DNA from 4 places in the Streptomyces albofaciens JCM 4342 genome. Region 1 is predicted to be linked to each of the others. Evidence: riboswitches for the same ligand, from Rfam matches in the RefSeq annotation. Region 1 holds a riboswitch; each other region holds the start of a gene.
The links. Region 1 has a riboswitch for cobalamin ahead of metE (5-methyltetrahydropteroyltriglutamate--homocysteine S-methyltransferase). Riboswitches for the same ligand answer to the same signal wherever they lie in the genome.
Positions count from the first base shown of each region.

Region 2: another riboswitch for cobalamin. It lies ahead of CP973_RS33565 (ribonucleoside-diphosphate reductase subunit alpha); the one in region 1 lies ahead of metE (5-methyltetrahydropteroyltriglutamate--homocysteine S-methyltransferase).
Region 3: another riboswitch for cobalamin. It lies ahead of nicT (Nickel transporter NicT); the one in region 1 lies ahead of metE (5-methyltetrahydropteroyltriglutamate--homocysteine S-methyltransferase).
Region 4: another riboswitch for cobalamin. It lies ahead of CP973_RS12315 (cobalamin biosynthesis protein); the one in region 1 lies ahead of metE (5-methyltetrahydropteroyltriglutamate--homocysteine S-methyltransferase).

Region 1 covers NZ_PDCM01000001.1:4,092,304-4,097,714, forward strand. The annotation lists gene CP973_RS18310 (AfsR/SARP family transcriptional regulator) at 1-137, shown strand, start outside; gene CP973_RS18315 (lysophospholipid acyltransferase family protein) at 166-873, opposite strand; gene metE (5-methyltetrahydropteroyltriglutamate--homocysteine S-methyltransferase) at 1,126-3,444, opposite strand; cobalamin riboswitch at 3,635-3,861, opposite strand; gene CP973_RS18325 (hypothetical protein) at 4,101-5,411, opposite strand, start outside.
Region 2 covers NZ_PDCM01000002.1:3,153,170-3,158,580, reverse strand. The annotation lists gene CP973_RS33570 (ribonucleotide-diphosphate reductase subunit beta) at 1-204, opposite strand, end outside; gene CP973_RS33565 (ribonucleoside-diphosphate reductase subunit alpha) at 207-2,645, opposite strand; cobalamin riboswitch at 2,805-2,968, opposite strand; gene CP973_RS33560 (TolB family protein) at 3,284-4,603, shown strand; gene CP973_RS33555 (TolB family protein) at 4,646-5,411, shown strand, end outside.
Region 3 covers NZ_PDCM01000001.1:2,060,399-2,065,809, forward strand. The annotation lists gene CP973_RS09300 (DoxX family protein) at 1-521, shown strand, start outside; gene CP973_RS09305 (VOC family protein) at 594-1,094, shown strand; gene nicT (Nickel transporter NicT) at 1,328-2,563, opposite strand; cobalamin riboswitch at 2,562-2,774, opposite strand; gene CP973_RS09320 (ABC transporter substrate-binding protein) at 3,036-4,214, shown strand; gene CP973_RS09325 (FecCD family ABC transporter permease) at 4,214-5,411, shown strand, end outside.
Region 4 covers NZ_PDCM01000001.1:2,746,259-2,751,669, forward strand. The annotation lists gene CP973_RS12305 (putative cobaltochelatase) at 1-116, opposite strand, end outside; gene CP973_RS12310 (cobyric acid synthase) at 116-1,711, opposite strand; gene CP973_RS12315 (cobalamin biosynthesis protein) at 1,770-2,750, opposite strand; cobalamin riboswitch at 2,878-3,024, opposite strand; gene CP973_RS12320 (hypothetical protein) at 3,224-3,460, opposite strand; gene CP973_RS12325 (inorganic phosphate transporter) at 3,515-4,855, opposite strand; gene CP973_RS12330 (lysozyme) at 5,204-5,411, opposite strand, start outside.

The sequences.
Region 1 (5,411 bases):
ACGCGGACCGCGCCCGCGTCTGCTGGCAGGAAGCCCTGGAGACGTACGAGGAGCTGGGCTCCCCGGAGGCCCCCGCCGTACGGAGGCTGCTGCCCGCGGACGGAACGGCACCACCGGCGCACGACGCGGACGGGTGAAGGGCTTCGCCGGCTCGCCGCCCCGCGCTCACCGGAACCGCCGTACCAGCCCCCACTGCGACTGCTGCCGCGCCTTGGCCTCGTTCGCGTACTCGTCCACGTACTCCTGCCCGGAGAGTTGCAGGATCTCGTACATGATCTCGTCGGTGACGGCGCGCAGCGCGGCGTGCTCGCCGTCCAGGCCGGCGAAGCGGCCGAATTCCAGCGGCTTGCCGAAGCGGATGGTGATGCGCATGGCGCGTGGCAGGCGGCGGCCGGTGGGCTGGGCCTCGAACGTGCCGATCATCGCGCACGGGACCACCGGCACCTGCGCCTTGATCGCCATCGCGGCCACGCCCGTACGGCCCTTGTAGAGCCGTCCGTCGTGCGACCGCGTCCCCTCCGGGTAGATCCCCAGCACCCGCCCCTTGCGCAGCACCGCCAGCCCGGACCGCAGCGCGGCCTGCGCCGCCTTGCCGCCGGTCCGGTCCACCGGAATCTGCCCGATGCCCCGGAAGAACGCCGCGGTCAGCCGCCCGCGCACACCGGGCCCCGTGAAGTATTCGGACTTCGCCAGAAACGTGACCCGCCTCGGTACGATCACCGGCATCACAAAATGATCCGAGAACGACAGATGGTTGCCCGCAATGATCGCGGGCCCGTGCAAGGGCACATGCTCCAGCCCCTCCACCCGCGGCCGGAAGACCAGCCGTAGCAACGGCCCCAGAATCACGTACTTGAGCACCTGATAGAACACAGGGCCTCTCCTCACTCTCCGGAACCGGCTCAACGGCACTGTTTACGCAGGTCAGACGAGGTGCAGGAGGACGTAGTGTAGATGCCGGGACGAGCGTCCGTAACCACCCGTGGGGGTACCGGTGAGGCTTGCGCCGGAAGGCGGTGGTGAGCGGCCGGGAGGAGGCTCGGGCGTGCGCCCTCCCGGCCGTCGGCGGCACCCGGCCGTCACCGGTATCCGGCCGTCACCGCTTCCGTCGGCCACCGGCCCCGGTCAGGACGAGGCGATCTCCGCCCGGACGGTCCGCGCGGCGGCGACCAGATTCTCCAGCGAGGCACGGGTCTCGGGCCAGGCGCGGGTCTTCAGGCCGCAGTCCGGGTTGACCCACAGGCGCTCGGCGGGAATGGCGTCGAGGCCCTTGCGCAGCAGGCTCGCCATCTCCTCGGCGCTCGGCACGCGGGGCGAATGGATGTCGTACACCCCCGGCCCGGCCTCGCGCGGGTAGCCGTGCGCGGCCAGTTCGCGGGCGACCTGCATATGGGAGCGGGCGGCCTCCAGGCTGATGACGTCGGCGTCGAGATCGTCGATGGCCCGGACGATGTCACCGAACTCGGCGTAGCACATGTGCGTGTGGATCTGGGTACGGTCGCGCACGCCGCTCGTGGTGAGGCGGAACGCCTCGGTGGCCCAGGCGAGGTAGGCGGCGTGACCGGCGGCGCGCAGCGGCAGCGTCTCGCGCAGGGCGGGCTCGTCCACCTGGATGACCGAGGTGCCCGCCGCTTCGAGGTCGGCGACCTCGTCGCGCAGGGCCAGGGCCACCTGGCGGGCGGTGTCGGCGAGCGGCTGGTCGTCGCGGACGAAGGACCAGGCCAGCATGGTGACCGGGCCGGTCAGCATGCCCTTGACGGGCCGGTCGGTGTGGGACTGGGCATACGTCGTCCAGCGCACCGTCATCGGCTCGGGCCGCGAGACGTCACCGGCCAGGACCGGTGGGCGCACGTACCGGGTGCCGTACGACTGGACCCAGCCGTGCTGCGTGGCGAGGTAGCCGGTCAGCTGTTCCGCGAAGTACTGGACCATGTCGTTGCGCTCGGGCTCGCCGTGCACCAGGACGTCGATGCCCGCCTTCTCCTGGAAGGCGAGGATCTCGCGGATCTCGTTCCCGATGCGTTCCTCGTAACCGGCGGTGCCGATCCGTCCGGCCCGCAGGTCGGCGCGTGCGGTGCGCAGTTCGCCGGTCTGCGGGAAGGAGCCGATGGTGGTGGTCGGCAGCAGGGGCAGGCCCAGATGGGCCCGCTGGGCGGCGGCGCGCTCCGCGTACGGTGCCGGGCGGCGGCCGTCCGCGTCGGTGACGGCGGCGGCGCGGGCACGTACGGCGGGGTCGTGCGTGATCGCGGAACCGGCACGGGACGCCAGGTCGGCCCGGTTGGCGGCCAGTTCGGCGGCGATCGTGTGGGTGCCCTGCGCGAGACCGCGGGCGAGCGTGGCGATCTCGGCCGTCTTCTGCTCGGCGAACGCGAGCCAGCGCAGGATCTGCGGGTCGATGTCGCGTTCGACCGCGGCGTCGAGCGGCACGTGCAGGAGGGAGCAGGAGGCGGCCACGTCGACCCGGTCGGCCAGCCCCAACAGGGTCCCGAGCGTGGCCAGCGACTTCTCGTAGTCGTTGATCCAGATGTTACGGCCGTTGACGACACCGGCGACCAGGCGCTTGCCGGGCAGGCCGCCCGCCGCGGCGAGCGCGTCCAGGTTGCCGGCGGCGGCCTCGGTGAAGTCCAGCGCCAGACCGTCGACAGGGGCCTTGGCCAGGACCGGCAGGGCCTCGCCGAGCTGGTCGAAGTACGAGGCGACCAGCAGCTTCGGGCGGTCGGTGAGGGCGCCGAGGTCGCGGTAGGCGCGTTCGGCGGCGTTCAGCTCGGCCGGGCTGCGGTCCTGGACCAGGGCGGGCTCGTCCAGCTGCACCCACTCGGCGCCGGCCGCGCGCAGATCGCCCAGGACCTCGGCGTACACCGGCAGCAGCCGGTCGAGCAGGGTCAGCGGGTCGAAGTCGGCGGCGACACCGGGGGCGGGCTTGGCCAGCAGGAGGTAGGTGACCGGGCCGACGAGCACCGGGCGCGGCGTGTGCCCGAGGGCCAGCGCCTCCGTCAGCTCACCGACCTGCTTGGCGGAGTCCGCGGCGAAGACCGTTTCGGGCCCCAACTCGGGCACGAGGTAGTGGTAGTTGGTGTCGAACCACTTCGTCATCTCCAGCGGCGCCACGTCCTGGGTGCCGCGCGCCATCGCGAAGTAGCCGTCCAGGGCGCCGGCCTCGACTGCGGCGCGGTGCCGGTCCGGGACGGCACCGACCATGACGCTGGTGTCCAGGACGTGGTCGTAGTACGAGAAGTCACCGGTCGGCACTTCGTGGACGCCGGCGTCCACCAGCTGCTGCCAGTTCGCACGACGCAGGTCCCGCGCGGTTTCCACCAGGGCGTCCGCGGTGACGCGGCCCTTCCAGTAGCCCTCGATGGCCTTCTTCAGTTCCCGGTTCCGACCCTGGCGGGGGTAGCCGTACACGGTGGCCCGTGCTGCCGCGGCTGCGGGCTTCGCTGTCACGGAACTCTCCTTCACGGACGTGTTCTTGAGTACGTCCCGGGGACGGGACGAGAACGCGAAGGAACGACGCGCCGGACGAGCCGCGAAGCGTGCGCCGACGCTCCTGCCCGCCTGACGTGTACGGTTCCGGACTACGTCCGAAACGCTCCCAACCCGCCCTCGAGGTCTCCGGGATGACCGCGCACGCATGGACGCGCGCGGGCAACGGGCAGGTCTTCGGACTCGCGGGCACGCCTGCCGGGCTCTCCCGGCGGACACCTACTGGCCGTCGCTTCCCGGATCCGCGGCCCGGATCCAGTGCGTATGACGGCGGTCGTTCCCGCTCACCGCTGCGGGGCAGTCCCGGATTCCCACCGGGTTCCCTCTTACGACGCGCCTGCCTGGCGGGCAGGGCGAACCAGCTGCACCGGACACAGTAGATCGGTCAGGGCGTGGGCGGACACCCCTGTTCATATGGCGGGATGGCGCATGAGACGGGGAGGGCGGGGAGGGCGGGAGTGGTTCGGCCCGCACGGACCCGTACGGAGCGCCGGAGCTGTACGGAGCGGGTGACAGACGCCGAAGCCGTACGGGATACGGCCGGGACCGGGACCCGTACAGCTTCGGCTTCGGTTTCGGCTTCAGCCTCGGTTGGTGGTGGCTACGTGCCGGAGGGCTCAGCCGGCAGGCGGCTGCGACGCGGCGGAGGAGTAGCGGCCGGACGCGAGTTTCCATTCCCGGTGGAGGGTGCCCAGCGGGATGCGCTTCTGGAAGAGCGGAGTGCCGAAGATCGTCAGCTGGGCCTGGAGCGAGCCGCTCAGATCCAGTCCGCCGAAGGCCTTCCAGTCGGCCGTGACGGACCCCTTCCCGTCGGAGGAACCGGCGGCCGCGGCGCTGGCCTCGCCCCGCAGATACGGAGCGACATCGGCGCTCACACCGACCGCACCGTACAGGCCGACGCTCGCCTCGGTACCTAGCGTGGCTTTCGCCCGGCCCGCCGCCGTCACGGCGGCCTGCATGGGGGTGGAGTGCATGCCGGATTCGCTGACGGGCTTCCAGCCCCCGGCCCAGGAGTAGCTGCCGCCGACCCGGAAGTCGCCCTTGAGGTCCTGCTTGATGTCGACGCTGACCCGGCCGTCCGCCTCGACCGCGAGGTAGCACGTGAGGTCGAGGTTGACGACGACCGGGACCGGGCCCACCTGGATGACCGGATCGGCGTGGAGCTTGGCGAACGGCATCCGCAGCGGCTTGCCGCTCGCGGTGGAGGCGGCGGCCTGCCCCTTGAAGCGCCACTGCGAGGACCAGTCACCGGACAGCCCGATGAACGCGCCGCCGGGCGCGGTGCGGCCGGCGGGGGCGGGGCTGGGCGTGGCGTGCGGGCGGCTGCCGTCGTAAGCGAACTCGACCTTGGGCGACAGCTGTACGAAGCCGGCGACCGAGGCCGCGGCGCTCGCCGGGGCGTCCTCCGCGGTGGCCACCGACGCGCCGACGTCCAGACGCAGACTGCCGAGGGGCAGCGTGGCGCCGTGCGGACCGAAGCGGCGCTCACCCTGCTTCGCCCAGGAGACCTTCACCCCCTTGACCAGCGGCTCGACCGAGACGGCCGCCGGATCGACGGGCACCTTCCCGTCGGCCTTGCCCTTGCCGAGCAGCGCGTCGAGGGTGGCCGGGGCGGTGTTGACCTCGGTGCCCTTCGCCGTCGTACCCCGTACGGCGGTGACCTTGGCCAGGACGCCGCTGGGCGCGCCGGGAGCGGGCGCGCTCGCGATGACGTCACCGACGGCTACGGCCGAGTTCTTCGCGGGCGCGGAAGCAGCGGGGCCGGGGGAGGGGGAGGTGGAGGCCGAGGGGGTGGGCGAGGGATTCGGGAGATGCTTCGCCGGGCTGACGACGACCGCGCGGCCGCTGCGGCGGTCGTACGAGGCGACCCGTAGCGAGGACGTGTACCGCGGGCGTCCGTCGCCGGACGGGCGGGCCACGGCGGCCGC
Region 2 (5,411 bases), on a different contig from region 1:
GAGGTCGGCGACGTCGGAGTGGAGGTCGACCTCCTCCACCGTCCAGGTGTTCTTGATCGCGTCGCGGTAGCGCTCGTAGAAGTCCGGGTAGCGCATCGGACGCAGGGTCAGCTCGAAGCCCGGGTCGAGCAGGTTCTTCTTGCCGGTGGTGGCGGTGTGCGAGGCGGCGGCGGACGTCTCGGTCTTCTCAGGGGTGGTGGTCATGGTTACTGGCATGCCTCGCAGGACTCGGGGTTTTCCAGGGAGCAGGCGACGGCCTCGGGGTCGGCCGCCTGAGCGGGTACGGGAGCGGTCTGCGCGCCCCCGCCCGTGCCGCGCGCGGACTGGGCGATCCGGGTCGCCGGCCGCGAGCGCAGGTAGTACGTGGTCTTGATGCCGCGCTTCCAGGCGTAGGCGTACATCGAGCTGAGCTTGCCGATGGTCGGCGACGCCATGAACAGGTTCAGCGACTGGCTCTGGTCGAGGTAGGGCGTACGGTCCGCCGCCATGTCGATCAGGGCACGCTGCGGGATCTCCCAGGCCGTGCGGTACAGCTCGCGGATCTCCGCGGGGATCCAGTCCAGCTCCTGCACCGAGCCGTTGCCCTCGCGCAGTGCGTCACGGGTGCGCTCGTCCCACAGGCCCAGCGCCTTCAGCTCCTCGATCAGGTACGCGTTGACCTGGAGGAACTCGCCGCTCAGCGTCTCGCGCTTGAACAGGTTGGAGACCTGCGGCTCGATGCACTCGTACACGCCCGCGATCGAGGCGATGGTCGCGGTCGGCGCGATGGCCAGCAGCAGCGAGTTGCGCATGCCGGTCGCCGCGATACGGGTGCGCAGCGCCGCCCACCGGTCCGCCCAGCGCGGCTCGGCGTTCGGGTAGTGGTCGGGGTGCAGCACGCCCCGGGCCGTACGGGTTGCGGACCAGGCCGGGTGCGGCCCGTGCCGCTCGGCGAGGTCGGCGGACGCCTCGTACGCGGCGAGCATGATCCGCTCGGAGATGCGGGTGGACAGCTCCCGCGCCTCGGGCGAGTCGAAGCCGAGCCGCAGCCGGAAGAAGACGTCCTGGAGTCCCATCAGGCCCAGGCCCACCGGCCGCCAGCGCGAGTTGGAGGCGCCGGCCTGCTCGGTCGGGTAGAAGTTGATGTCCACCACGCGGTCCAGGAAGGTCACGGCCGTACGGACCGTGGCGTCCAGCCGCTCCCAGTCCATCTCGCCGTCGTCGCCCAGGTGGGCGGCCAGGTTGACCGAGCCGAGGTTGCAGACCGCGGTCTCGCCGTCGTCGGTGACCTCCAGGATCTCGGTGCACAGGTTCGAGGAGTGCACCACCTTGCCGGGCTCGGCGGTCTGGTTGGCGGTGCGGTTGGCGGCGTCCTTGAAGGTCATCCAGCCGTTGCCGGTCTGCGCGAGGGTGCGCATCATCCGCGCGTACAGGATGCGCGCCGGGACCTGCTTGACGGCCAGGCCCGCGGCCTCCGCCTCGCGGTACGCGGCGTCGAACTCGTCGCCGTACAGGTCCACCAGCTCCGGCACGTCGCTGGGGGAGAACAGCGACCAGTCGGCGTCCGCCTCGACGCGGCGCATGAACTCGTCGGGGATCCAGTGCGCGATGTTCAGGTTGTGGGTGCGCCGGGCGTCCTCGCCCGTGTTGTCGCGCAGCTCCAGGAACTCCTCCAGGTCCGCGTGCCAGGTCTCCAGGTAGACACAGGCCGCGCCCTTGCGCCGGCCGCCCTGGTTCACGGCCGCGACCGAGGCGTCCAGGGTGCGCAGGAACGGCACGATGCCGTTGGAGTGGCCGTTGGTGCCGCGGATCAGCGAGCCGCGGGCGCGCACCCGGGAGTACGACAGGCCGATGCCGCCGGCGTGCTTCGACAGGCGCGCCACCTGGTGGTAGCGGTCGTAGATCGAGTCCAGCTCGTCCAGCGGGGAGTCCAGCAGGTAGCAGGAGGACATCTGCGGGTGCCGGGTGCCGGAGTTGAAGAGGGTGGGGGAGGAGGGCAGGTACGACAGCGTGCTGGTCAGCCGGTACAGCTCGGCGACGTCGTCCACGGCCCGCTCGCCGTGGTCCTCGGCCAGGCCGCAGGCCACCCGCAGCAGGAAGTGCTGCGGGGTCTCGATGACCTGCCGGGAGATCGGGTGGCGCAGCAGGTAGCGGGAGTGCAGGGTGCGCAGGCCGAAGTAGCCGAACCGGTCGTCGGCGCCGTCCGCGAGGGCGCGCTCCACCAGCTCGTCCAGGCGCGCCGCGTGGGTCCGTACGAACTCCGCCGTGTCGTCGGCGATCAGGCCCTCGCGGTGTCCGACGGCGACGGAGGCGGAGAAGGCGGTCGCCCCCTCCGCGGCCGCCTCCTCCGCGATGGCGAGCGTCAGCAGGCGGGCGGCCAGCTTGGAGTACTGCGGCTCGTCGCCGATCAGGCCGGCGGCGGCCTCCATGGCCAGCGAGCGCAGTTCGGCCTCGTCGGAGCCGGGGTGGCGGCCGCGCAGCGCGGCGGCGGCGACCTTGCCGGGGTCGGTGGCGTCCAGGTCGGCGGTGAGGTCGGTCAGCGTGCGCAGCAGCGCGGCGCCGGGGCCGTCCTCGGCCCGGCCGCCGGCGTCCTGCCGGGGCTTCGTGTCCTTCGCGGGCTGCACGACCTGCCGGTCTGACGCGGGCTCCGTTGGCGCGATGGTCACGTGCTGCTCTCCCTCACTCGGCGGGGGCCCGGGGGAGGCACGGAGGGCCGCGTACGGGCGTGCGGCACCCCTGGCACGGCGAGGGGCGCGCGGGCACACCGCGCAGCGTCCACCGGCCCAACCCGCGAGGCCCGGACGTATCGACGACCGCGCCGGGATGGCGCGGGCGTACTGCGGGCAGGTCTTCGGACTCACGGGTGCGGATTGCCGCACTTCGTACACCGTTGCGGGACAGTTCCGGATTCGCACCGGATTCCCCTGCGACGACAGCGAGCACGAGCATACATCTTGTGCTGCCTCGTGCACCCACCCCCATATCTTGTGTCGCGTTGGCGCGGGGTTGTCCGGAGCCGTGGTATTCGGCAGCCGTTCCGAGGCCGTTCGCCGGGCGCTGCGGGGCCGCCCAGAAGCCCCTGCGGAGGCTTCCTGAAGCCGTTCCGGGCCTTCCGGCCGGGGCCCGGCGGCCCTCCTGGACGGGGGCTGATGCAGGGGGCGTATTGGTGGCGCGGAATGTCCCTGATGCGTTGACCGGGACTCCTGAAGCGTATTGGCTCCTTGTCTGCTCCGTCGCCCGGCGGGGCGGGTGGGGGGCCTGATGTGAGGGGGGAGACATGCGAAGAAACGGTGCTGCGCGCGGCGTGGCGAGAGCCGTGGGGCTGCTGGCCGGAGCGTGTGCCGTGGCGGGGGTGCTGTCCGCGACGGCCACCGCGGCACGGCCGGCGGCCCCGGCGACCGAACGGGTCAGCGTCGCCGCGGACGGAACGCAGGGAAACGGTTTCTCGGGCGGTCCGACGCTCAGCGCGAACGGGCGGTTCGTGGCATTCACCTCGGAAGCCACCAATCTGGGACCCGCCGACGCCAACGGCCAACAAGACGTGTACGTCAAGGATTTACGGACGGGAAAGGTCGACCTGGTCAGCGTCGCCGGTGACGGCACGCGCGGCAACGCCCTGTCCGGATCACCCGAGATCAGCGCCGACGGGCGGTACGTGGCCTTCTACTCCTCGGCGTCGAACCTGGTGCCCGGCGACACCAACGGCGAGGGCGACGTGTTCGTCCACGACCGGCTGACCGGCCGCACCACGAGCCCCACCGCGGGCGCGGGCACGTCCCCGTACGGCTACGGGGTGCAGAACTTCACCCTCAGCGGCGACGGCCGCCACCTCGCCTTCGGCTCGTACCGCGCGGACCTGGTGCCCGGCGACACCAACGAGCGCCTGGACATCTTCGTCCACGATGTGCAGAAGGAAACGACGAAACGGGTCAGTGTGGCGAGCGACGGCACGCAGGCCGACGGCCCCTCCGCCTTCCCGTCGATCAGCGCCGACGGCCGTCGGGTCGCGTTCACCTCCAAGGCGACGAACCTCACCCCCGCCGGACCCGGCTTCCGCCGCCCGCCGCCGCAGGACCCCCTGTACGTCCACGACCTGGACACCGGGCGGACGAGCGTGGCGAGCCTCGGCTCGACGGGCGCCGTGGTCGGCGTGTCGCCGTTCCCCCGGCTGAGCCCCGACGGCCGGCACGCGGTCTTCGCCTCCGTGGCCGACGACGTGGTGCCCGGCGACACCAACGGCACGTACGACATCTTCGTCCGCGACCTGGGGAAGGGCACCACCCGGATGGCGTCCCGCGCGCACGACGGTGCCCAGGGCAACGGCTGGTCCTCCGACGGGCGGCTCAGCGCGGACAACCGGCGCCTCTTCTTCACCTCCGCGGCGACCAACCTGGTGCCCGGCGACACCAACCGCGAGGTCGACGCCTTCGTCCGCGACCTGCGCACCGGGCGGGTCGAACGGATCAACGTCACCGCGGACGGCGGCCAGTCGTCCTCCTGGACCAATACCGCGGTGCCCGACGCCGCCGGGCGGCTGGCGGTCTTCGACTCGCGCGACGACGGGCTGGTGCCCGGTGACACGAACGGGACGGGCGACGTCTTCGTCCGCCGGCTCACGCACTGACGTCAACGGCGACGCACGCATTCACCAGGAGGGGAATCCGCCATGAGGTCCACCCGCACCACCGTACGAAGACTCGCCGCCGTCACCGGGGTGTGCGCGCTCGCCGCGCTGCTGCCCGCCACGACGGCCGCCGCCCGGTCCGCGCCGCCGTCCGGCACCGAGCGGGCCAGCGTCGCCGCCGACGGCACACAGGGCAACGGCGGCTCGTCCGGCTCGATGATCAGCGCCGACGGCCGGTTCGCCGTGTTCGGCTCCGACGCGACGAACCTGGTGCCCGGCGACACCAACGGCCAGCCGGACATCTTCGTCAAGAACCTGCGCACGGGCGCCGTCGAACGCGTCAACGTGGCGAGCGACGGCACCCAGGCCGACTCCTGGTCGTCCACGCCCACCATCAGCGCCGACGGCCGGTATGTCGCCTTCGCCTCCGGTGCCGCCAACCTCGTGCCGGGGGACACCAACGCCGCCACCGACATCTTCGTGCACGACCGCAGGACCGGACGCACCGAGAGCGTCACCCTCGACGGAAAGCCGCCGCAGGGCAAGCAGGGCTCCCAGATGCCCGTGATCAGCGCCAACGGCCGGTACGTGGCGTTCGCCTCCAGTCGTGAGGACCTGGTGCCCGGCGACACCAACAAGGCCCAGGACATCTTCGTCCGCGACCGGAAGACGGGCGCGGTCGAGCGGGTGAGCGTCACCGCCACCGGAGAGCAGGCCAACGGGCCCTCCGCCAACCCGGCGATCACCTACGACGGCCGTACGGTCGGCTTCACCTCCAAGGCCGCCAACCTGCGCCCGGCCCCCGCCG
Region 3 (5,411 bases), 2.0 Mb from region 1:
ACGGCAGCGGCGTCGACGACCGCCATGCCGCGAGCCCGCATGCGTATGACATCGGTCTGCTGCTGTTGCGGCTCGCGGTCGGATTGATCATGGCCGCGCACGGTACGCAGAAGCTGTTCGGCTGGTTCGACGGGCCGGGGCTGGACGGGACCGGCCAGTTCTTCACGGCCAGCGGCTACCCGTCCGGTGACGCCATGGCCGTCGTCGCCGGTCTCAGCGAGACGCTGGGCGGCCTCGGGCTGGTGCTCGGGCTGCTGACGCCGCTGGCGGGTGCGGCGGTCGTCGGGACGATGGTGAACGCGCTGGGAGTGAAGTGGGGCGGCGGGTTCTTCGCGCCCGAGGGCGTCGAGTACGAGCTGCTGCTCACGGCGGGTGCGGCGGCGCTCGCGCTGACCGGCCCCGGCCGGTACGCGGTCGACCGGCTGCTTCCGGTCCTGCGCGCGCACCGGCTGGTGTACGGCGTGGCCGCCTTGGTGCTCGGGGTGGTTTTGGCGGTCGTGTTCCTGCTGCTGCGTAAGTGAGCGAAAGGGCAGGGCGGGCGGGTCGGACGCATCGGAAGATATCGGGACGAAGCGGGAAGGTGAGGGGTTGACGTGGCGGTACGGCGGTTGAACCACGCGGTGCTCTACGTGCGGGACGTGGGACGCGCGGTGGCCTTCTATACCGAGGCGCTCGGTTTCCGGGTGGACACGGAGATTCCGGGGCGGGCCGCGTTCCTCAGTGCAGAGGGAACGGCCAACGATCACGACCTCGGGCTGTTCGCGGTGGGGGCCGCGGCCCCCGGGCCCGAGCACGGCCGGGTGGGGCTCTACCACCTGGCCTGGGAGGTGGGCACGCTCGGGGAGCTGGCGGACGTGGCGGCGGGGCTGGCGGAGCGGGGCGCGCTGGTCGGCGCCACCGATCACCTGGTGTCCAAGTCGGTGTACGCGAAGGATCCGGACGGCAACGAGTTCGAGGTGATGTGGCGCGTGCCGCGCGAGGACTGGCCGGGGCCGGACGAACCGGACCGGCTCCGTCCGCTCGACCTCGAAGCGGAGCTGGCGCGCTGGGGGCGGGACCTGAAGACGGGGGCGGCGGCCGGTTCGGCTACCTGAGGGGCCGGTTCGGCTGGCTGAGGGGAGGGGCGTGCGTGGGTGTTCGCGGGGGCCAGGCGTTCGTGGGTGGCTTAGGCGTACGCGGGCCTGGGCTTCGCATACCCCGGGCCTTACGCAAACGCTCGTGGATGTGAGGGCCGTCGGGCACGCGGAGTGGTCGGTTGTTCGCGCAAGGGAAGGCCGTCCGCGTACCGCGCGTTCGTCGTCCTCTCCCCTCCCCTCCCCGCCCTCCCTCAGGCGGTCTCCCCGGCCTCCGCCCCTGTCGCCCGCGACGCCCGGGCCGACCAGCGCTTCTCCACGCCGGCCAATCGCCAGTACGCCAAGGCCGCCGCCCAGACGACCACGAACAGGCCGACGATGATGAAGCCGACGTTGTCCAGGTCGATGGACGAGATCCAGTCGGTGACGCCGTCCTTCAGGTCCAGTTTGTCGTGCAGGACGGTGACCAGCTCGATGGTGCCGATGAAGAAGGCGACGGCGATCGACAGGCCGGTGATCGTGAGGTTGTAGTAGACCTTGCGTACCGGGTTCGAGAACGCCCACTGGTACGCGAAGTTCATGAACGTGCCGTCCAGGGTGTCGAACAGGCTCATGCCCGCCGCGAACAGCAGCGGCAGCACCAGGATCGCGTACCAGGGCAGGCCGGCCGCCGCGCCGCTGCCCGCCATCACCATCAGCGTCACCTCGGTCGCGGTGTCGAAGCCGAGGCCGAACAGCAGGCCGAGCGGGTACATCTGGCCGGGTCGGGTGATGGAGCGGGTGAAGCGGCCCAGCACGCGGTTCATGAAGCCGCGCGAGTCGAGGTGCTGCTCCAGCTCCGTCTCGTCGTACCGGCCCTCCCGCATCGCCCGGAACACCCGCCAGATGCCTGCCAGCGCGACGAGGTTGAGCGCGGCGATGAGGTACAGGAAGCCGCCGGAGACCGTGGTGCCCACGGTGCCGAGCACCTGGTGGGCGCGCGATTCGTCGTCCAGCAGGGTGCCCGCGAGCTGCGCGCCGCCGGCGACCAGCGCCGCCATGGCGACGACCACGCTGGAGTGGCCGAGCGCGAACCAGAAGCCCACGGAGACCGGCCGCTTGCCGTCGGCCATCAGTTTGCGGGTGGTGTTGTCGATGGCGGCGATGTGGTCGGCGTCGAAGGCGTGCCGCATGCCGAGGGTGTACGCGGTGAGGCCGAGGCCGACCCCGAAGACCTGTGAGCCCACCGCGTAGTGGTGCGGCACGACCAGCAGGAAGAGCACGCCGAAGGCGACGACGTGCAGTCCGGCGATGACCGCCATCAGCCCCGCGGTCCGCACGGTGTCCTGCCGCCGCCAGCGGAAATCGGGGAGGGGAGAGGCGGATCCGCCGGAGGAGGGCGCGGGCGAAGTGGGGGAAGAGGGAGAGGAGGGAGAGGAGGGAGAAGAGGAAGCAGGGGGGTTTGTGGACAGGGGCATCCGGTGGTCACGCTCCAGCACCTCGTGGATCAGTTCGTGAGATGCCGTGGCCGGTCTCCTGGCTGACGGGTGTACGCGCCCGCCCCGGCCTTCCCGGCCGCGGGCTGCGGCCAGTGGCTCCGTACGGCGAAGGACGCGTACGGACAGGGGCGGGAACTTCCCGATCACAGTGGCGAGGGCCGCTCCGGCCTGGACCTGTAGGTCGTCACCGGTCTTCCCGAACACCACGGCCCGGACACTCTAACTCCGTCGATGCCGAGGGCCGTCGCCCCGGCCATCGGACCTGGGCCTCGGGAACCCGGGGCGCCGGTCGCTCGACTACCTGATCCGGGCCCGCGCAGGCGGGCCGTCGGGCAGTCGAGAGGCGAGAGGCAGGGAGAGCGGGCATATGCGTCCTCGCGTGGATGAGGTGGGGCCGGTGTCGGGGCCGAAGGGGTCGACGGGTCGGACAGGGCAGACGGTGCGAAAGGGGCGGACGGGGAGAGCGGGGCGGACGGGGCGGGCGGTGACGGCGGCGGTGACGGTGCTGGCGGTGGCCGCGCTGGCCTCGGGGTGCGGCGGTGCCGACGGGCAGGATGCCGGGGCCGTGGGCAGCCGGAACGGCTCGGCGGGTGGCTTTCCGGTCACCGTCACCGATTGCGACGGGCGGAAGACGACTTTCTCCACCGCGCCACGGAAAATCGTCACCAGCAATGCGGCGAGTCTGGAGATGCTGCTTCGGCTGGGTGTGGAGGACCGGGTCGTCGGCACCGGATTTCCGCCGGGCAAGGGCACGTTGCCGGGTGAACTCGACGCTCGGGCGCAGCAGGTGCCGGTCCTGGGGAAAACGGTGATTCCGAAGGAGAAGCTGCTCGGTTCCGGGGCCGATCTGTACATCGACACGTTCGCTTCGATGGGCAACATGGGCGGGGCGGCGACCGGCCCGACCGAGGCGGAATTCGCCGCGGCGGGCATCAAGCACGTCTATCTGGCCTCGACGGCGTGCGCGCCGCGCAAGAAGGTGCCGCAGCGGGACCTGTCCGCGGTGGAGGGCGATATCCGGCGCCTCGGGCAGGTCACGGGTACGTCGCCACGGGCATTGCAGCTGGTGGCGGAGATGGAGAAGAAGGTCGCCGAGGTGCGTAAGGCCATCGCGGACGTCCCGGTGGAGAAACGCCCGTCGTACTTCTTCTTCGATTTCGACGCGGGAACGAAGCAGCCCGTCGCCGTCTGCAACCGGCAGGTGGCGAACGCGGTGCTGACCGAGGCCGGGGCGCGGAACATCTTCGCGGACTGCGCGGGTGATTTCCGGCCGGTCTCGTGGGAGGACGTGGTCGACAAGGACCCGGACTGGATCCAGCTCGGCGTACGGAACCGGGGCAGTGCCGCGGCCAATGAGAAGGCATTCGCCGAAGCCGAACAATTCCTGAGGACATTCCCGGCCACGGCGGGCCTGCGCGCGGTGAAGGAAGGCAAGTTCCTGCGCATCGGCTCGGAGCGGACGACCATCGCGGGGGTCGGCAATGCCGATACGGTACGGCGGATCGCGGCGACGCTGTATACGGACCGGCTGGGCCGCCTGGACGGTTCGGTCTCGGGTGGCTCAGCCTTGGGCGGTTCGGCCTCGGGTGGTTCGGCATCGGACGGTTCGGTCTCGGGTGGCTCGGTCTCGGGCGGGGCGGCTGCGGGTGGGGTGGGCCGCTGATGCGGCGGGCCGCCCGTACGTCCCGGGGCTCCGCTCGTACGTCCCCAGGCCCTGCCCGTACGTCTCCGAATCCCGCCCGTACGTCTCCGAATCCCGCCCCTACGTCTCCAGGCCCCGCCCGTACCTCCCCGAGCCCCGCTCAGACGCTCTGGATCGCCGTCGGGCTTCTCCTCGCCCTGCTCGTCGCGCTGACCGCCGCCGTCTCGCTCGGTGCTACCGATATCGCCCCGGGTGAGGTGTGGTCGGTGGTGTTGCGGCGGCTGGGCGGGGAGCCGCCGCGGCCCGGTACGGACGATTTGATCGTCTGGCAGCTGCGGGTTCCCAGGGCGCTGCTCGCCGCGTTGGTCGGCGCGGGGCTCGGGCTCGTCGGTACGACCACCCAGGCGCTGGTGCGCAACCCGCTCGCCGACCCGTACCTGCTGGGCATCTCCAACGGCGCGTCGCTCGGCGCGGTGGCCGCGATCGTGCTGGGCGCGGGAGCGGTGGCCGGAGCGGACGAAGTGTTCGGGTCGGGGGGAGTGTTCGGGTCGGGGGGAGTGCTCGGGGTGGGCGGGGGCCTGGGGCTGTCGCTGGCCGCCTTCGCCGGGGCGCTCGCCGCGTTCGCGCTGGTCTGGACGCTGGCCCGGCGCGGTGGCGGCTTCGCGCCGCTGCGGCTGGTGCTCGCGGGTGTCGGCATCGGCCAGTTCCTGGCCGGGTTCACCAGCTATCTGGTTCTCCAGGCCGGGGACGAACAGCAGACGCGTGGCGTGCTGTTCTGGCTGATGGGCAGCCTCGGCGGCGCCACGTGGGGCACGCTCGTCCTGCCGGTGCTCGCCGTGCCCGCCGGGCTGCTGGTCCTCCAGGCACGTGCCCGCGCGCTCAACGCGCTGACCATGGGGGACGAGACGGCGGCGAGTGTGGGCGTGGACGTCGTCCGGCTGCGTCGGCTGCTGTTCGTGGTGACCAGCCTGCTGACCGGCGTATTGGTCGCGGTGTCCGGAGCTGTCGCCTTCGTGGGGCTGATGGTGCCGCATCTGTGCCGGCTGATCGTCGGTGGCGACCACCGTCGGCTGCTGCCGCTGGCCGCGCTCACCGGGGCGCTGCTGCTGGTCGTGGTGGACATCGTGTGCCGTACCGCCATGGACGGCCAGGAGTTGCCGGTGGGCGTGGTGACGGCGTTGATCGGTGCGCCGGTGCTGCTCTACGTGCTGGACCGGC
Region 4 (5,411 bases), 1.3 Mb from region 1:
TTCTCGCCGCGGACCAGCACCCCGCCGATGGCCGGCGAGATGGCGTTGAGCAGCAGGCTCAGCCGCATGTCGGACATGCCGACGACCGCGGTGAACGGGTAAGGGACCGATGCCATTAAGGAGTACCCCCTTCGAGGGACGTGCGGTGTGCGGGCGGGGCGGCGGCCGGGGCGGACGCGGCCGGGGCGGGGGACGGCGGCGGTATCGGCGGTGCCCCCGGCGGCACGAACGGCAGCCCGGCCGGGACCCCGCCCTCGATCAGCCGCAGCAGCGCGTCCGTGTCCGCGTGCTCCTCGATCAGGTCGCCCAGCCGGTCGAGCTGCTCCTCGCGCAGCGCGGCGAAGCTGGTGTCCGGCGCCGGGACGAACGCGCGGCCCGCGTCGGCGGCCACCCGCCGCAGGAACGCCCGCCGGAAACCGTCGCTCTCCAGGGAGCCGTGCCAGTGGGTGCCCCAGACGGCCCCGGACCGGCAGCCTGCCAGGAACGGCTCCCCGCCGTCGATCTCCGCCACGCCGTGGTGGATCTCGTATCCCTCGACCGGCTCGCCCAGCGCCTCGCCGGACGGCCGGGCCAGCGTCTTCTCGGCCGCGAACCGTACGCGTACGGGCAGCAGCCCCAGCCCGTCCACGGTCCCGGCCTTCGACTCGACCTCGTCCTCGATGCGCTCGCCCAGCATCTGGAAGCCGCCGCAGATGCCGAGCACCGGGCGGCCCTCCGCGGCCCGCCGCCGCACCGCGTCCGCGATGCCGCGCTCGCGCAGCCACTGGAGCGCGCGGACGGTGCCGCGGGTGCCGGGCAGGACGACGAGGTCGGCGTCGGCCAGTTCCTCGGGGCGGTCCACGAACCGGACCACGACGCCCGGTTCGGCGGCCAGCGCGTCCACGTCCGTGAAGTTCGACATCAGCGGTACGGCGGCCACGGCGACGCGCAGCACGTCCGCGCCGTGCGGCGGCGCGACGACGCTCTCGCGGACCGCGCCGCGCAGCGAGACGCGGAGGCCGTCCTCCTCGTCGATGCCGAGGCCGTGCGCGAACGGCAGCACCCCGAGGGTGGGCCGTCCGCTCAGCCCCTTCAGCATCTCCAGGCCGGGTTCCAGCAGCGTCACATCGCCGCGGAACTTGTTGACGAGATAGCCCGCGACCAGCGCCTGGTCCTCCCGGGACAGCAGCGCCGTGGTGCCGAAGAACGAGGCGAACACGCCGCCCCGGTCGATGTCGCCGACCACCACGACCGGAATCCTGGCGGCGCGCGCGATGCCCATGTTCACGATGTCGGTGCGCCGCAGGTTGATCTCCGCGGGGCTGCCGGCGCCCTCGCAGATCACCGCGTCATGCGTACGGCGCAGCTCCTGGAGACAGCCCGTGACCGTGCCGAGCAGCCGCTCCTGGCGCCCCGCGTGGTAGCCGCGCGCGCTCAGCTCGCCCACCGGCCTGCCCATCAGCACGACCTGGCTGCTGCGGTCACCGCCCGGCTTCAGCAGCACGGGATTCATCAGCGCGCTCGGCTCGACGCGCGCCGCCGCGGCCTGCATGGCCTGCGCCCGCCCGATCTCCGCGCCCTCGCGCGTCACGAACGAGTTCAGCGACATGTTCTGCGCCTTGAACGGCGCCACCTTGACGCCCTTGCGGGCCAGCCAGCGGCAGATGCCCGCCGTCACCACGCTCTTGCCCGCGTCGGACGTGGTGCCGGCCACCAGCAGCCCGCCGCCCAGCGGCGCCCCACCCGAACCGTTCACCTGGCACTCCTCGCCGTCCGTACGTTGCTGCTGCTCACTTGGCCCTCCCGGCCGTACGGGACCGGCGTACCGCCCCGGCCGCCAGCCGGCCCGTGACCGTGGCCGCCAGGGCCAGCGCGCTCACCCGGCGCGACAGCCGTACGGCCCGCTCGATGTCCGGCACCGCGACGGGGCGCCCGGTGCCGCCGTTGAGCACCGGCCGGTGCTCGACCCGGCCGCCGTACGCCAGGGTGCCGCCCAGCCGTACGCCCAGCGCGCCCGCGAACGCGGCCTCCACCGGGCCCGCGTTGGGGCTCGGGTGGGACGCGCCGTCCTGCCGCCAGGCGCGCCACGCGCCCCGCCGGTCCGGACCGGCCAGGACCGCCAGCGCGGCGGTCAGCCGGGAGCCGGGGAAGCCGGCCACGTCGTCGAGGCGGGCCGAGGCCCACCCGAAGCGGCGGTAGCGCGGCGATGTGTGGCCCACCATCGCGTCCAGCGTGTTGACGGCGCGGAACGCCAGCAGCCCGGGAACACCGGCGACCGCGCCCCACACCAGGGCGCCGACCACCGCGTCCGAGGTGTTCTCGGCGACGGACTCGACCACCGCGCGCGCCATCTGCTGCCCGTCCAGGGCCTGCGGGTCGCGCCCGCACAGGTGCGGCAGGCGCTCGCGCGCCACATCGAGGTCGCCCACGGCGAGCGCCCCGCCGACGGCCCGTGCCTCGCGGCCCAGCGAGGTGCCGCCCAGGACGGCCCAGGTGGCGGCGGCGGTCAGCGCCACGGAGGCGGGGAAGGCCGCGGGGGAGCGGCGTACGGCACGGGTGAGCAGCGTGGCACCGGCGGCGGTGCCGCCGGCGAGCAGTGCGGTGTGCAGGGCTCCGCGCCCGCGGCCGTCGCTCCACAGGCGGCGCTCCACGGCCGCCGCGGCCCGCCCGAAGGCGGCCACCGGGTGACCGCGCCGGGGGTCGCCCACGACCAGGTCGCCGAGGAAACCGAGGGCCGCGCCGCACGCGTAGCCGGCGTGTTCGGCACGCATCGGATCAGACCGCCGTCGCGCCTCGGAGGGGCAGCGGGGTACGTCCAGCGGGTCTCGAACTGCGGCCGGGCATGGCGGTAGGTCCTCACTCAGGGTCCGCGCCCTGGTTCGACGGGTACGGCGACGAGAGTCTCCTGGCTCCCCGGATCGGCGCTTCCCCCGGCCTTCCAGTCCGTACGGAACCCGCGTCCCGGACGCGGACCGTGGCCCTTGATGGAGGAGCGCTCCCCGGTGACAGTGGCGGGACCGCGCCGGATTCTCACCGGACTTCCTCATCTGTCGCCGATTGGCTCCGGCAGTCCACCACGCTCCGCGAAGCCCGTCAACTCGCGCTTGACCTGCGGCGCGGGGCGGGGGCCGCGCCTGTGTCGGAGGACACAGGCGGCCACTGCCCGCGGACGGCGACGGGGCGCCCGGTGACCGCGGCGGGTGCCGCGGCCACCGGACGCCCCGGGGCGCCGTGCCGGTGCCGGTCAGGCGGCGACGATCAGGTAGATGCCGTACGCCACGGCCGCCGCGCACAGCGCGAAGCAGGCGTACGCGCCGGCCCGCGCCGCCCCGCCGGGACCGTCGGCGGCCACCGCCTCGCCCTCCTGCCGGGGCTTGCGGGACGTGCCGACGATGCCGAGGGTGAACAGGCCCACGATGCCGACCGTCACGACCAGCGTGACGCCGAAGACCTGGCCGAGCGCTGCCCAGTCGATGCTCATTGCGTTCTCGTTCCTTCGTGGAAGCCGGGGGAGGCGGGGAGCCGTACGGCGGGGTCAGCCGGCGGCCGAGCCGGCCTTGGCGCGGGGCTCGGTCCCGTGCTTCTCGTGCGGGTGGGCGGCCACCGGGGCGGCGATCACCGGGGCCGCGCCGACCGGGTCGGTGAGCCGCGCCCCGGCCACCGCGGGCGCGGGGATCGTGGCGGCCGTCGCGGGCTCGGTGGCGACCGGGCCGGCGGGCGGCGGCGAGACGGCCTGGAGGGCGGCGGTCACGACACCCGCGGGCTCCGCGGCCGGGCCCTCGTTGACGTTGGTGTGGTCCACCGGCTTGCGCCGGGAGGCCACCCAGATCGCGCCGCAGACGGCGAGCGCGAGGACCGCGACGGTCGCGATGCCCCAGTCGCCCTGGTCCGCCAGCAGCGCGGCGCCCGCAGCGACCAGACCGGCGGCCGGCAGCGTCAGGCCCCAGGCGACGACCATCCGGCCCGCCGTGGACCAGCGCACCACGCCGCCCTTGCGGCCCAGCCCGGAACCCATGACGGAGCCGGAGCAGACCTGGGTGGTGGAGAGCGCGAAGCCGAGGTGGGAGGAGGCCAGGATGGTGGCCGCGGCGCCGGTCTGGGCGGCGAAGCCCTGCGGCGGCTGGATGTCGGTGATGCCCTTGCCCATCGTGCGGATGATCCGCCAGCCGCCCAGGTACGTGCCGAGCGCGATGGCCAGGCCCGCCGAGGCGATGACCCACAGCGGCGGGTCGGCGTGCGGTGCCACGACGCCGCCGGTGATCAGCGCCAGGGTGATCACGCCCATCGTCTTCTGGGCGTCGTTGGTGCCGTGGGCGAGGGAGACCAGGGCGGCGGAGGCGATCTGCCCGGCGCGGTAGCCCTTGGCGGTGTCCTCCTCGGCGCGGTCGCGGGCCAGCCGGTACGTCAGCCGGGTCGCGGCCATCGAGGCCAGACCGGCCACGATCGGCGCGGCGACGGCCGGGATGAGGACCTTCATGACAACGGCGCCGCCGTGCACGCCGCTCGCGCCGACGGACACCAGGGTCGCGCCGATCAGGCCGCCGAAGAGGGCGTGCGAGGAGCTGGAGGGGAGCCCGGCCAGCCAGGTGACGAGGTTCCAGACGATGGCGCCGACCAGTCCGGCGAAGATCACCTCTGGTCTGATGCCGGCGGTCTCGTCGATGATCCCGCCGGAGATGGTCTTGGCGACCTCCACGGACAGGAATGCGCCGAGCAGGTTGAGGGCCGCCGACATCGCCACCGCCGTCTTGGGCTTGAGTGCCCCGGTGGAAATGGTGGTGGCCATGGCGTTGGCCGTGTCGTGGAAGCCGTTCGTAAAGTCGAACACCAAGGCCGTGACGATCACGATCCCGATGAGAAGCGTGATGTGTTCCATTCACCCAGGCAATCAGTTCGATGGTCAGTAACGCTCGGGACCGTACGGACGACGGGTGAACGGAAGGTGAACTGGACCGGACGCCGCGGTGACGCCCCCGCAGGGGTGGCGCGGAGGCGCCCGAGGCGTCACGCGGGCCCCGTACGCATCAGCACGGGAGCCCCGTGCGTCCCAGGCGTACCGGGTGCCGGGCGGCATATGCGCCGGGGCTTGGACGCTCGGGGGCTTGGGTGCCCGGGGGTTCGGGCATCCGGGGGCTCGGACATCCGGGGGGGCTTGAGTGGTCGGGGGCTTGGATGCTCGGTCGCCTCGTCCCGCACCGCGCCGCGGTTGCCCTGGTTTTCCGCCTCAGCCCCGGGCGAAGCGCCGTAGCTGGGCGGCCGTGCCGTTCCACTTGTTCTGGTCGCCCGGCAGCGCGCCGTGGTTCGCGTACTGCCAGAAGCTCGGGTACGCCCAGCCGGCCGGCAGCTTGCCGGGCGTGCTGTGCCAGTTCGCCAGCCACAGCGGGTGGGTGGCGGCGAACGCCCGGCTGCCGCCGGTGCAGCCGTTCCACCAC